DNA from 4 places in the Kitasatospora sp. NPDC059327 genome. Region 3 is predicted to be linked to each of the others. Evidence: riboswitches for the same ligand, from Rfam matches in the RefSeq annotation. Region 3 holds a riboswitch; each other region holds the start of a gene.
What was found. A riboswitch is a leader RNA that binds a small molecule or an ion and turns the genes downstream of it on or off. The one in region 3 is predicted to bind cyclic di-AMP.
Positions count from the first base shown of each region.

Region 1 (3,388 bases), on a different contig from region 3:
GCGCAGTACCGCACCGGCGGCATCGACCCGTCCGTCCAGCTGATGCTCTCCTCCGACCCGTCCGGCTACCTGGACAAGGCGTCCAGCGTCCAGCAGGCCAGCTCCAGCCAGGCCGACGCGCTCAAGGGCCTCCAGGACCAGCAGCGCCGGCTGGACCAGCAGAAGGCGGAGGCGGCCGCGATCCTGGCCTCCCTGGACAGCACCACCAAGGACCTGAACCAGTCCAAGGCGGAGGTCAACAAGAAGCTCAAGGAGGCTCAGGACCTCCTGAACTCGCTGAGCGCGGCGGACCGGGCGGCGCTGAAGGCCGCCCAGCAGCAGGCGGACCGGGCCTCGCGCGGCAGCGAGCGGGCCGACCTGGGCAGTCTGCCGCAGGCCAGCGGCATGGCCGGGGCGGCCGTCGCCAACGCGATGAGCAAGCAGGGTTCGCCGTACCAGTGGGGCGCCACCGGGCCGAGCGGCTTCGACTGCTCCGGCCTGATGGTCTGGTCGTACGCCAAGGCCGGCGTCACGCTGCCGCGCACCTCGCAGGCGCAGGCCAACTACGGCAGCCGGGTGCCCTCGCTCGCCGAGGCCCAGCCGGGCGACCTGATCATCTACCGCGCCGACCGCAGCCACGTCGGGATGTACATCGGCAACGGCATGGTGGTGCACGCGCCGCACACCGGTGACGTGGTGAAGGTGATGAAGGCCGACGCGATGCCGATCAACGCGATCCGCCGGGTCTGACGGACCGGCACGACACGCCCGCGGGCCGGGACGCGGCCTTGTGATCCACGCCACCCCCTGATCGGGGGTGGCGTCGGCGTTCACGGCGTCGCGGTGACAAACGATCAGCTCCGCGTAGATCATTGATCACACTCGGTCATATTCACAAGTGAACTTGGATATTCTTCCGGCATTTTTCTGACAAGGATTTGAACGGATCACGGTTCTGTTACTAGGGTCGTGCCTCGAACCACCGCACAGTCGATCACCCAGTCCGGGTGGCGGCGGGGGTTGCCGTCGAGTTCGTGAAGCAGCGGGGCAGGTCGTCTGCCCGACGGGGAGCCCAGTGGTCGGGGGCGCTGTGGAGCGGAGCCGGGGAACCATGTTCCTCCGGGGTGAATCGGCGCCAGGTCGACCGTGAGAACGGTCGGTGAGGCGTCGTAGGGCACGCTTCCGGCCCGAACCCGTCAGCTCACCCGGTAGGCGGACGTAGGAAGAAGGAGTCCGCCTTCGTGGCGTCCCATCGTCGTCCCAAGCCCGCCGGCCGCGCCCGGGTCTCGATCCTGACCGGTGTCGCCGCAGCGGCGGTCGCCCTCTCCGCGCAGTCCGGCGCCCACGCCGACCCGACGCCGACCAAGGACCAGGTCAAGGAGCAGGTCGACCAGCTCAACGAGCAGGCCGAGCAGGCCACCGAGAAGCTCAACGGCGCCCAGGCCAAGCAGCAGGAGCTGCAGAAGCAGGTCGGTGAGCTGCAGGACAAGGTGGCCCGCCAGCAGGCCTCGGTGACCGAGGCCCAGGGCGGCCTGGCCGAGATCGCCGGCGAGCAGTACCGCAACGGCGGCATATCGCCGACCGTCCAGCTGATGCTCTCGTCCAGCCCGGACAGCTTCCTCACCCAGGCCGGTGCGATCAACCAGGCCGGCAGCACCCAGTCCAACGCCCTGAAGGACCTTCAGGAGCAGCAGCGCAGGCTCGACCAGGACCGCAACGAGGCCCAGGGCAAGCTCGCCGAGCTCGAAGCCACCACCCAGCAGCTGAAGGCCTCCAAGGAGGAGGTCCAGGGCAAGCTGGCCAAGGCCCAGGACCTGCTCAACACGCTGACCGAGCAGGAGCGCCAGGCGCTGCGCGCGGCCGAGGAGAAGGCCGCCGCCGAGGCGAAGGCCAAGGCGGACGCCGCCAAGGCCGAGGCCAAGGCCAAGGCGGACGCCGACCGGGCCTCCCGCGACAACACCCGGGACAACCTGGCCGGCTCGTCCTCGTCGGCCGCCAAGCCCGCCGCCCCGGCCGCGGCCGCCGCGCCGTCCGCGCCCGCCGCCAACGGCTCGCGCGCCGCCGCCGCGATCGCCGCCGCCGAGAGCAAGCTGGGCGCGCCGTACGTCTACGGCGCCTCCGGCCCGGGCTCGTTCGACTGCTCCGGCCTCACCAGCTGGGCCTACGCCCAGGCCGACGTGTCGCTGCCGCGCACCTCGCAGGCCCAGGCCACCGTCGGCACCAACGTCGGCACCAACATCGCCAACGCCCAGCCCGGTGACCTGATCATCTACCGCGCGGACCGCAGCCACGTCGCCATCTACGTCGGTGGCGGCCAGGTCATCCACGCGCCGAAGCCCGGTGCGAACGTCCGGTACGAGACCGCCAGCATGCTGCCGATCTCGGCCATCGTGCGTGTCTGATCCGACGTCCGCTGCCGCAGGCCCGGTCTCCCCTCGCGGGAGGCCGGGCCTGCGGCTTTCGCGGTGGACCGGTCTGATGTCCGAATGCGGGTCAAATATTCGGGTTGAGAGGGGTTTGGACTCGCTCGCCCGGACTCGCTAACGTCTGCCACCGGACTCCCGCTCTAGAGCCGCCCGCTCCGGTGCGGCGGCGGGGCCCCCGGCCCAGGATCGGAGCCACCGTCGTATGGCCGTGCACCGCCGTTCCCCCCTGCCCGGCGCGCTCGCCCGCGCGCTGGTGCTGACCGCCGCGGCCACCACCGCGCTGGGGGTGGCGACGGGTGGTGCCGCCCAGGCCGCCCCGGGCGCGCCCGACGGGCCGCCGAACCGCAAGGACGTCAAGGCGCAGGTGGAGCAGCTGTACGACGAGGCCGAGCAGGCCTCGGAGAAGTACAACGCGGCACTGGACGCCCAGCAGCGCCTCCAGTACGAGACCGGCACGCTCCAGCAGCAGGTCGCCGTCGCCCAGGACGAGCTCAACCAGCTGCGCGGCGACCTGGCCACCGTGGCGGGTGCCGAGTACCGGGGCGGCGGGATGGCGCAGACCGTCCAGCTGATGCTGTCCACCGACCCGGAGGGCTATCTGTCCAAGGCCCGGACCCTGGAACAGGCCGCCGAGCGGCAGAACGAGACGCTGCACGAGGTGGTGTCCCGTCAGCGCCGGCTCGACCAGCGCCGGGCCGAGACCTCCGTGAAGCTCTCCGAGCTGGAGCAGACCCGCCGCGCCCTCGCCGAGAGCAAGCAGCAGATCCAGCAGCGGCTGGCCAAGGCGCAGCGGCTGCTCAACAGCCTGGGCGCCGGTGAGCGGGCCCGGCTGGCGGCCCAGGACGCCCGGGAGGCCGAGCAGCGGGCCACCCGGGGCACCGACCGGCTCGACCTGGGCACCGCCCCGCCCGCCTCCGAACGCGGCGCCGCCGCGCTGGCCGCCGCCGTCAAGATGATCGGTTCGCCCTATGTGTACGGATCCA
Region 1 covers NZ_JBHYYB010000013.1:148,365-151,752, reverse strand. The annotation lists gene ACFXHB_RS11330 (NlpC/P60 family protein) at 1-729, shown strand, start outside; cyclic di-AMP (ydaO/yuaA leader) riboswitch at 1,056-1,210, shown strand; gene ACFXHB_RS11325 (NlpC/P60 family protein) at 1,221-2,381, shown strand; gene ACFXHB_RS11320 (NlpC/P60 family protein) at 2,608-3,388, shown strand, end outside.
Region 1: another riboswitch for cyclic di-AMP. It lies ahead of ACFXHB_RS11325 (NlpC/P60 family protein); the one in region 3 lies ahead of ACFXHB_RS31960 (peptidoglycan DD-metalloendopeptidase family protein).

Region 2 (3,388 bases), on a different contig from region 3:
GGATGCAGCCGACCGTGATGGTGCTGATGCGCCCCTCGCCCGCGCTGCCGCAGGACACCGAGTGCGAGGACATCCCGGGCGGCGCGCAGTCGGAGACGTACTTCACCAAGGACGTCCCGGCCGCGATCCAGGCCACGTACCGGGTCTCCGCCGACCCGCAGGCCTGGGGCTTCATGGGGAACTCGACCGGCGGCTACTGCGCCCTCAAGCTCGCCATGCGTCACCCGGAGGTCTTCCCGACCGCCGTCTCGCTCTCCGGCTACTACCAGGCCGCCGACGACCCGACCACCGGGGACCTCTTCAAGGGAAGCCAGCAGCGCCGCAACGAGGCCGACCTGATGTGGCGGCTGAAGAACCTGCCGCACCCCGGGGTGTCCGTGCTGCTGGCCGGTACCCGGGAGGGCGACGGCGACTACCGGCGGGACACCGAGGCCTTCGTGGCCGCCGCGCACCACCCGATGAAGGTCTCCTACAGCATGATGAAGACCGGCGGCCACAACTTCGAGACGTGGAGCAGGCTGCTGCCGTCCTCGCTGGAGTGGCTCTCCCAGCACCTCAAGGTGCCGGACCACGCCGTTTGACCGGGCAACCGCTCGGCCGGCTCAGGCGGTCGGCCTGAGCCGTCGGCCCGTCCGTCCGTCGGCTCAGGCCACCGGCTCCAGCGTCCCGGTGTGCAGCTCGCCGACCCGGCCGCCCTCGCCCTCGTACGTCCAGAACGCGCGCACCGTGAGCTTGCCGAGGTCCATCACATGGCTGACGGTGATGCCGCTCTGCTCGGTCCAGCTGACGAAGTACAGTTCGGGCCCGATCTCGGCGATGTGCAGCGCCACGTCCTCCCACTGGCCCGCCGACTCGCCGAGGCCCTCCCAGCGCAGCCGCTTGCCGTCGGGCGAGTAGGCGTTGCGGAAGGCCGCGCCGTTGTCGACCTGGAAGAGGTAGGTGCGGCCGGCGAAGGCGGGCAGGGGCGCGGTCATGGCGGGACGGGTCCTCGTCTCTTGTCTGTGCGGTACGGCTGAACCCCCAACCTATCGGACCGGCCGACCTTCGCGGCGAACTTGCGGGCACCCCGCCACGGGGCCCGACGCCACGGGGCCGGACGCCACGCGGTCCGGCGGTCGGGTGTGGCACCGGCACATCGGCGCCCCGGCGGTCCGGCCGTACGGTGCCGGCACCGGCCCACCGGCCCACCGGCCCACCGGCCCACCGGCCCACCGGCCCACCGGCCCACCGGGACGCGGGCCCGGTCCTGCCCGCGCCCGACCAGGGAGCCGCCGATGCCCTGCCGCACCGTCCGCACCGAGAACCCCGGCGTCGCCCGACGCCCCCGCCCGGCCCGCCCCCGCCCGGCCCGCCCCCGCCCGGTCCGCCCCCGGTGGTCCGCCCGCCGCCGTCACCGCCGTCCTGACCACCCTGCTCACCGTCGCCGCGCTGCTCCTCGGCGCACCACCGGCCACAGCGAGAGCCACCACTCCCACCGCCGCCGCCGCGCCCCCGGACACCGCCGCCCCCGCCCTGGAGGCGAGCTTCCCGGCCCCCGGCAACGGCTGGGCCAAGGTCGAGCGCTACCTCGACACCACGCCCGGCTTCCGTGCCGAGCAGTACCCGCCCGACGGTCGCGGCGACCGGGACGGTGCCCGCCTCACCTGGTTCGGCGGAGTCCCCCGGCCGTACTCCGGCCGCTTCCTGCTGTACTCCGCCGCCGGCTGGGACGCCGGCACCCGGGCGACCCCCGTGCTGCTCGTCCACGGTGCCAACGACAACGCCGACCGCGCCTGGGCCGCCCCCGACGCAGGGGGCGGCTGCGGTGCCGCCGGGGCGTCGGCCTGCCCGTCCACCGGGCTCGCCCAGTACCTGGCCGCCGACGGCCACCGGGTGTTCGCGATCGACTTCGCCCACAAGCAGGGCGACAACCTTCTCCAGGCACAGGCCGTGGGCGGCAGTCGCCGGTGCCGCCAACTGATCAACTCCACCGCCCACTTGATCAACTCGACGGTGCTCCACTGTGAGCTGCGCGACAACATCCCCTCCGGAGTTGTCGCCTTCCGGACGGCCTGCCTAGCCTGCACGGGTCCGCCTTCGCGGACCCCGCCGTCGGGACGCCGAGTCCTGTCCACCCGCCGGCCGGCAGTCGAGCACCACAGCGGACGGGAGCGGGGGACCCAGGTCAGTGCCCGGCCCGCGCGCTCCCGCGTGCGGACCGAGGCTAGGGGTGAAGCCGCTCCACAGGCGGCCGGGCGACCTCTGCCCGAACCCGACAGCTCACCTCGCAGGCGTCACAGAGGACACCGCCATGCAGAAGCCTGCCCGGCGCGCGACGCCGCGTCACGCCCGCCCCACCCACCGCGGCCGCCAGGCCGCCCTCGCCGCCACCGGCGCGCTCGCCATCAGCGGCGCCGGCCTGCTCGGCGTCCCGGCCCTGACCGGAGCCCAGGCGGCCACCGCGCCGACCGTCACCCAGGACAAGCTGGCCCCGGCCGCCATGGTCGCGGGCAAGGCCTCCACGGCCTCGCTCACCGTCCACTCCTCGGCCTGCTTCACCGCGAAGACGCTGGGCGTCGGCGTGCGCGACGGGGCCGGCCGCAACCTGGACTTCCCCGGCAACGTCGCCAACGCGCGGATCTGCCCGGGCGGCCTGTCGATCACCACCGGTGCCCGCACCCTGCCGGTCGGCACCTACACCCAGTTCGGCTTCTGGCAGGACTCCGCGGGGGCCTGGCACAACCTGCCCTCGCAGCGGCTCGTGGTCTCCGACGGCACCACCACCCCGTCGCCCACGCCGACCCCCACGGCCACGCCGACCCCCACGGCCACCTCCACGCCCACCCCCTCGCCGTCGGCGACCGCCACGACGAGCACCCCGGCCACCACCGCTCCCGTCGCCGGCAAGAAGCTCACCTGGTCCGACGAGTTCAGCGGCCCGATCGCCTACGGCTCCCGCTGGACGGGGGACAAGAGCAGCGCGTACCGCTACGGCAACCACAACCCGGACGACAACAAGCTCGACTGGCTGAACAAGAACAACGTCAGCGTCTCGGGCGGCGTCGCCACCTTCACCGCCAAGCCGGGCGCCAACAAGCTGGAGAACGGCAAGCAGTCCTGGGACACCGGGCTGCTCACCACCGAGTACTCCGGCGAGGGCTTCCAGGTGAAGACCGGCGACTACGCCGAGACCCGGGTCAAGCTCCCGGCCGGCACCGGCGCCTGGCCGGCGCTCTGGACGTGGAAGAACGGCAACGGGGAGATCGACTCCTTCGAGTACCACCCCGACAACCCGAACCTGCTGGAGCTCACCAACCACGTCAACCCGGGCCACCTGTACTACACGGACGCCAAGGCGATCGCGAAGGACGGCTGGGTGACCATCGGCACCTCCTACGGCGCCAACTCG
Region 2 covers NZ_JBHYYB010000002.1:98,460-101,847, reverse strand. The annotation lists gene ACFXHB_RS01660 (alpha/beta hydrolase) at 1-581, shown strand, start outside; gene ACFXHB_RS01655 (hypothetical protein) at 645-974, opposite strand; cyclic di-AMP (ydaO/yuaA leader) riboswitch at 2,124-2,288, shown strand; gene ACFXHB_RS01650 (hypothetical protein) at 2,291-3,388, shown strand, end outside.
Region 2: another riboswitch for cyclic di-AMP. It lies ahead of ACFXHB_RS01650 (hypothetical protein); the one in region 3 lies ahead of ACFXHB_RS31960 (peptidoglycan DD-metalloendopeptidase family protein).

Region 3 (3,388 bases):
CTGCTCACCCGGCTGCTGGACCCGGAGCTGCTCGCCGGACACCCCGACGTCCGCCCGCTCGCCCTCGACCGGCACGGCCTGGTGCTCCGCCTGGACCACCCGTACGGCCACCGGGACGTCCGCCTGGTCTTCCCCGAACCGGCCCGTGACGCGGACGAGTTCGGCCACCGCGTGCACCAGCTGCTGACCGCCGCGCACGGCGACCTGCCCGCCCACCGGTCCTGACGGGACGCCGGGCACCGGGCGAAGCGGCACCGGACACCGGACACCGGGCGAAGCGGCACCGGACAGCTCACCCGACGACAGCAGGCCGACGGCCCGTCCGACTCCGGACGGGCCGACCGCATTCCGGGCGGTCCCCGACCGCATTCCGTCCGAACCCGCCCGGCATCCGCCCCGAACAACCCACCGACAACCCCGGAAAGGCCCGTAGGGCCGGCGCGGCCGACTCCCGAAAACCCGCCGAGACAGGGGGGGTGAACGGGTATCAGAATCCGCACCCGATATCCGTGGGCGGAAACGCGCAATGGCCGGCCCGGCCCACGAAGGAAATTCGTGAGCCGGGCCGGCCTGGGCGTGTCCCGCGCCCATGATCCACTGGTGGTGCGGCGATCACCCGGTCGAGCGGTCACCCGACATGACCATCCCGGGAGGTCGTTCGCCCCGCACCCAGCGGTGGTCCGACTTCCGGTCAGATGGAGACGCCGTGCGCCCGCAGGTAGGCGATCGGGTCGATGTCCGAGCCGTACTCCGAGCCGCTGCGGATCTCGAAGTGCAGGTGCGGGCCGGTCACGTTGCCGGTCGCGCCCGAGAGGCCGATCTGCTGGCCGGCGGTGACGGTCTGACCGATCTTCACGCCGATCGAGGACAGGTGCGCGTACTGGGCGTACTTGCCGTCGGCGAGCTTGATCTCGACCTCGTTGCCGTAGGCGCCGCCGTTGCCGGCCTTGACCACGGTGCCGGCCGCGATGGCGCGCAGCGGGGTGCCGGTGGAGGCGACGAAGTCGGCACCGGTGTGGTGACCGGAGGACCACATCGAGCCGGCCACGCCGTAGGCGGTGCCGAGCTTCGGGTTGGCGACGGGGGCGACGTAACCGGAGGTGGCGGCCACGGCGGCCGGAGCCTGGGTGGCGGCTGGCGCGGCCGGCTTCGCGGCGGGGGCGGCCGGCTTGGTGGCCGTGGCCGGCGCGGGCTTGGCGGCCTGAACCGGCTTCGGGGCGGCGGGCTTCGCGACCGGCTTCGCCGAGTCCTGCGAGGCCTGCGGCTTCGCGGCGGGGGCGGCGGGGGCGGCGGGCTTGGCGGCCTCGGCCGGGGCCGCGGCGGCCTTGGCGCCGAGCGCGAGCTGCTGACCCGGGAAGATGAGGTTCGGGTTGGCACCGACGACCGAGCGGTTGTGGTCGTACAGCGCCTGCCAGCCGCCCTCGACCTGCTTGGCGTCGGCGATCTTCGACAGGGTGTCCCCACCGGCGACCTTGTAGGTCTCCTCGGCCGGAGCGGCGGCGGGCTTGGCGGCCTCGGCGGCCGGAGCCGCGGCCTGGGCAGCGGCGGCCGGCGTGGCGTCGACGCTGGTGGCGCCGGTCCAGGTGCTGGTCTGCGCGGGCTTCGCGGCCGGGGCGGTGTGGGCCTGGGCACTGATGGTGGTCACCAGCGGAAGGGCGAAGGCGGCGCCGGTCACGGCGGTGGCGATGCCGATGCGGGCGGCGCGGGGCAGGGCGATACGACGAGCCTGTGCGGGCATGGGGAACTGTCCTCTCCGACGCCTGCGAGGTGAGCTGTCGGGTTCGGGCTGGAGTTGCCCGGCCGCATAGCGCGGCTTCACCCCAAGCCGGACCGCGAATTCCGGTCCGGCGACTTACCTTTGGGTCCCCCGCTCCTGCCGTACAGAGTTCGGTTCGTACCACCGGGCAGCGGCAGGACTAGGCGTTCCACCCGGTGGCCACCCGGGCCAATGCCGGGCGGTCGCTGAACTAAAGCCCATCCACCCGGGTGAAGCAATGTCGATCTCTTGAATCGGCAACCAATGCCGGACGGCTCGTGACACTCCGAATGATCGGCTGCACAGTATGTGCACAATCGATTCACCGCGTGCCACTGATCCGCGACGCTCCGCCGATTTCGATGGCCGTCCGCATGCGATCACCTACGGAAAGCCATCTGCCGACACACCCCCGGTGAGCCTTGTCACGTCGCCTCCCGGGGCGCACGATCGGGCGGTGATGACCACCTCCGAGGCCGGCACCCTGCGCCTGGGCACCGCACAGGGCCGCTGGGTACTGCTGGCGACGGTGCTCGGCTCCAGCATGGCGATGCTCGACGGCACCGTGGTGAACGTCGCCCTCCCCCGGATCGGCACCGACCTCGGCGCCCCGCTCGCCGCACTGCAGTGGACGCTCAACGCCTATCTGCTCACCCTGGCCGGCCTCATCCTGCTCGGCGGCGCGCTCGGCGACCGCTACGGCCGGCGCCGGGTCTTCCTGATCGGCGTGCTCTGGTTCGCCGCCGCCTCGGCGGCGTGCGCCGCGGCGCCCACCATCGAGGTGCTGATCGCCGCCCGCGCGGTGCAGGGCATCGGCGGGGCACTGCTCACCCCCGGCTCGCTGGCGATGCTCCAGGCCGTGTTCCACCCTGACGACCGGTCGGCGGCGGTCGGCCTCTGGTCCGGTCTGGGCGGGGTGTCGGCGGCGATCGGTCCGTTCCTCGGCGGCTGGCTGGTGGACGGCCCCGGCTGGCGGTGGATCTTCCTGCTGAACGTCCCGCTCGCCGTCCTGGTGATCGCGGTGGCCTCCCGGCACGTCCCGGAGAGCCGGGACGAGAGCGCGACCGGCCGGTTCGACGCCCTCGGCGCGGCCCTGGCCGCGCTCGCCCTGGGTTCGGTCACCTACGCCCTGACGGCCGCGGGCGGCGGGCTCTCGCCGGAGGTCTGGCTGGCCGGCGCGGCGGGAGTGCTGCTGGGCGCGGCCTTCGTCGTGGTCGAGCGCCGCGTCCCGGAGCCGATGCTGCCGCTCGGCCTCTTCTCCTCCCGGCTGTTCACCGCGGTGAACCTGGTCACCCTCTGCGTCTACGCGGCCTTCAGCGGCGTGTTCTTCCTGCTGGTCGTGCAGTTGCAGATCGTCTCCGGGTTCTCCCCGCTGGTCTCCGGGCTGGCCCTGGTGCCGATCACCGTGCTGATGCTCGCGCTGTCCGCCCGGGCCGGCCGGCTCGGCAAGCGGATCGGCCCGCGACTGCCGCTCACCGTGGGGCCGCTGATCTGCGCGACGGGCGTGCTGCTCATGCTGCGGATCGGCGCGGACGCCTCGTACTGGACGGACGTGCTGCCGGCCGTCACCGTGATGGGCTGCGGGATGGTCCTGCTGGTGGCACCGCTGACCGCGACGGTGCTGGCGGCGGT
Region 3 covers NZ_JBHYYB010000070.1:26,489-29,876, reverse strand. The annotation lists gene ACFXHB_RS31965 (DUF2470 domain-containing protein) at 1-225, shown strand, start outside; gene ACFXHB_RS31960 (peptidoglycan DD-metalloendopeptidase family protein) at 692-1,738, opposite strand; cyclic di-AMP (ydaO/yuaA leader) riboswitch at 1,743-1,903, opposite strand; gene ACFXHB_RS31955 (MFS transporter) at 2,217-3,388, shown strand, end outside.

Region 4 (3,388 bases), on a different contig from region 3:
GCCGGTAGACGGTCCGCTCGTCCCGCAGCGCCTCCTCCAGGTACTGCTCGATCTGGTCGGCGCAGTCCTCGCGGTCACGCGGCTCGAACGGGAGGTGGCGGGTGGCCTCCGGATCGCCGAACACCGCGTACAGGGCGTCGACGTCGCCGGGGCCGTGGTGGAACTCGCGGATGGCCAGGCGGGGGCCGGTGAGTCGGACGGGGACCATGCCTGCCGACCCTACCCGGGCTTTCCGGTTACCTTACGTGACATGGAAGAAGAAGACCTGCGGCTCGCCCCGCGCACCAAAGCCGCCGAACTGCTCGCCTGGGCGCGGACGCAGGACCACCCACCGGTGGCCGAGGCGCCGGTGCGGGCCGTGCTGGCGCTGCTGGAGCTGGGCGAGGGCAGGATGCGCGACGGCTGGCCGGAGCTGACCTCGGACGCCGTGGAGCAGTTGCTGTACGAGCGGCTCTACCTGTACGTCCAGCCCGCGCCGGAGGAGGACCCGCTGGCGTACGGCGCGGCCGTGCGGCTGCTGGTCGACCACCAGCGGGCCGCGAAGCGGCTGAACGCCAAGCGGCAGGAGCGGCTGCACGCGGAGGCCGAGTGGCAGGGTGAGGTGGCGGCCGGGCTGCTGCGCCGGGCCGATCTGGTCACCTGGCCCCGGCTGTACGCGCTGCTGCTGCGCGCGGACGGCGTGGACCTCACCGACCTGGAGGCGGTCCGGGGCTGGCTGACGGCGTTCCGGGAGCTGGCGCCGGAGGACCGGCTCGCCGCGTGCGAGGGGTTGGAGGCGGCCGGCGAGCTGGACGCGGTGGACGACGGGGGCTGGGGCGACGCCCGGGCGATCAGCGTCGGGATGGCCACCGACGGTGCCCGCCGGCTCCTGGAGCAGGGGCTGATGCGGCGCAGCTACCGCAACCTGGCGGAGCTGACCGCGCTGGGCCGACCGATGCCCGACGAGCTGGCCGGGGACTTCGGGGCGTTCGAGGAGGCCGCCGTGGAGGCGGCGCTGGACCTGGCCGGCGAGTGGACGGTACCGGGGCTGCCCCGGCTGCTGGTGGAGGAGTTCCCGGAGCTGGCTCCGGAGCCGGGCCAGGAGGAGATCGACGCGTACCTGGCGCAGCTCTCCGAAGCCCCCGACGGAGCCCCCGACGACGCAGCCGACGACGCAGCCGACGAGGGGGTCGAGCCCTGGGAGGCCGAGGAGGCCGACGGGACCGGGGCGACCGAGGTCCGGGACGCCCCAGGGGTCTGAGACACGCCGGTGCCCCGGCCGTCGTGGTGACGGCCGGGGCACCGTGGCGTGCTGTCAGGGGGTGATGCCGCGCTGCTCGAACCAGGTCTCCGGGTCGACCGGGGCGCCGCCACCGGGGCGGACCTCCAGGTGCAGGTGCGGGCCGGTCACGTTGCCGGTCGCGCCGACCTTGCCGAGCTGCTGGCCGGGGACGACCTTGCCGGAGCCCTTGATGATCGAGGAGAGGTGGCAGTACCAGATCTCGGTGCCGTCGGGCAGCGTCTCGACGATCCGGTAGCCGTACGACCCGGCCCAGCCGGCCGAGGTGATGGTGCCCTGGCCGACCGCGTACACCGGGGTGCCGGTGTCGGCGGCGAAGTCCAGGCCGGTGTGCAGGTGGGCCCAGTAGGAGGCGCTCTGGCCGTAGTGGGCGGAGAGGTCGTAGTCGCGCACCGGCAGGTTGATGGCGGCGAGCTTGGCCTTCTCGGCCGCCTCGGCGGCGAGCTTGGCCTCCTGCTGCTGGGCGGCGCGCTTGGCCTCGGCCTCCTTGGCGGCCTGGAGGCGGGCGCCCTCCTCGGCGGCGGTGCGCTGGCTGTCGGCCTGCAGCTGGATCCGGGCGGCGAGGGCGAGGCCCGGGTCCGCGGAGAGCGCGACCGGCGTCTCGTCCGGGGCCTCGACGGCCGGGGCGGCGGCCGGGGTGGCGGAGGCGAAACCGGTCGCGCCGAGGGTGGCGGCGACGGCGGTGACGCCGAGCAGCGGAGCGGTGCCGCGGGTCTGACGGGGCATCCGGTGCCGGTTGGCCTCGGCGGCCTGCGGGCCGCCGTCGGCGGGCCCGCCGAACTCGCCCGGGTGGGCGGGCGGCCAGGGGTGGTCGAGCAGCTGGGTGCCGGCGGGGGAGCCGGGCAGGTGTGCCGGAGAGTGCGACGACGCCACGGAGGCGCGCTCCTTTCCTTCCTTCGCGCCTACCGGGTTAGCTGACGGGTTCGGAGCAGGAAGGTCTCCTACGGCTGGGCGGGCCCGGCCGATTCACCCCAAGGAACGTGGTTCCCCGGCTCCCTGGCCTGCCCGGAGGCCGGCCGGCGGGATTAGGCGACGGCGCACGGTGCCGTCTGGGTACGGCGTTGCGGACCGCGCTGCGTTATCAAACGTTAATCCTAGGAGCCCCTGATTCCAAGCCGTCCGTTCGGGACAGCCGGATACAACTCGGACACCGCGCGACCCGATGGGCGTTTTGGGCGGATTGGCGGCAACTGACACTACCGAACGTGATTGGACGTCAACGAACGACCCCCTATCTGAGTACTCCTACTCATGTGCGGCCCGGACCGGCGCCGCCATCCTGACGCCATGAACGCACCGATGCAGTCACGCACCACGGCCGCGTACTACCTCCAGGCCGTCCTCTCCTTCGCCCTCTCCGGCGGCGCCCTCGCCGTCGGGATCGCCTACCTGCCGGTCGGCGGCTGGACCCGCGCCTTCCTCGCGATCGGACTGCTCTACACCGTCACCTCCGCCTTCACCCTGGCCAAGGTGATCCGGGACCGGCAGGAGACCAACGAGATCGTCACCCGGGTGGACCAGGCGCGGCTGGAGAAGCTGCTCGCCGAGCACGACCCGTTCAAGGTGGAGGGGGTCTGAGCATCGACGCCGGGGCACGCCGGGAGCCCGGCCGCGGACCCGCTTGACGGCTAAGACTATTAGCCTTAGCTTTATGGCTATCGGCACACAGTCGATGTCCCGGCGGACCGAGGAGGCCCCCATGCCCGGCACCTTCACCCCCAGCACCCAGTACCTCGACGTCCCCGGCGGCCGGCTGGCCTTCGACGACACGGTGCGGGGCGACGGCGCCCCCGTCGTCCTGCTCCCGGGGATGCTCGACAGCCGGGCCGCGTACCGGCACCTGCGCCCGCTGCTGGTGGCCGCGGGCCACCGGGTGATCACCCTGGACCTGCGCGGCTTCGGCGAGTCCTCGATCGACTGGGACGACTACTCGCCGGCCGCGATCGCCACCGACGTGCTCGCCCTGCTGGACCACCTCGGCATCGGCCGCGCCGCGCTGGTCGGCAACTCCTACACCGGCGCGACCGCGGTCCGGGTGGCCGGGGACGCGCCCGAGCGGGTCGCCGGGATCGTCCTGCTGGACGCCTTCGTCGAGAACCTGCCGCCCAA
Region 4 covers NZ_JBHYYB010000050.1:37,568-40,955, reverse strand. The annotation lists gene ACFXHB_RS27000 (GNAT family N-acetyltransferase) at 1-208, opposite strand, end outside; gene ACFXHB_RS26995 (hypothetical protein) at 251-1,240, shown strand; gene ACFXHB_RS26990 (M23 family metallopeptidase) at 1,295-2,152, opposite strand; cyclic di-AMP (ydaO/yuaA leader) riboswitch at 2,165-2,321, opposite strand; gene ACFXHB_RS26985 (YiaA/YiaB family inner membrane protein) at 2,567-2,857, shown strand; gene ACFXHB_RS26980 (alpha/beta fold hydrolase) at 2,931-3,388, shown strand, end outside.
Region 4: another riboswitch for cyclic di-AMP. It lies ahead of ACFXHB_RS26990 (M23 family metallopeptidase); the one in region 3 lies ahead of ACFXHB_RS31960 (peptidoglycan DD-metalloendopeptidase family protein).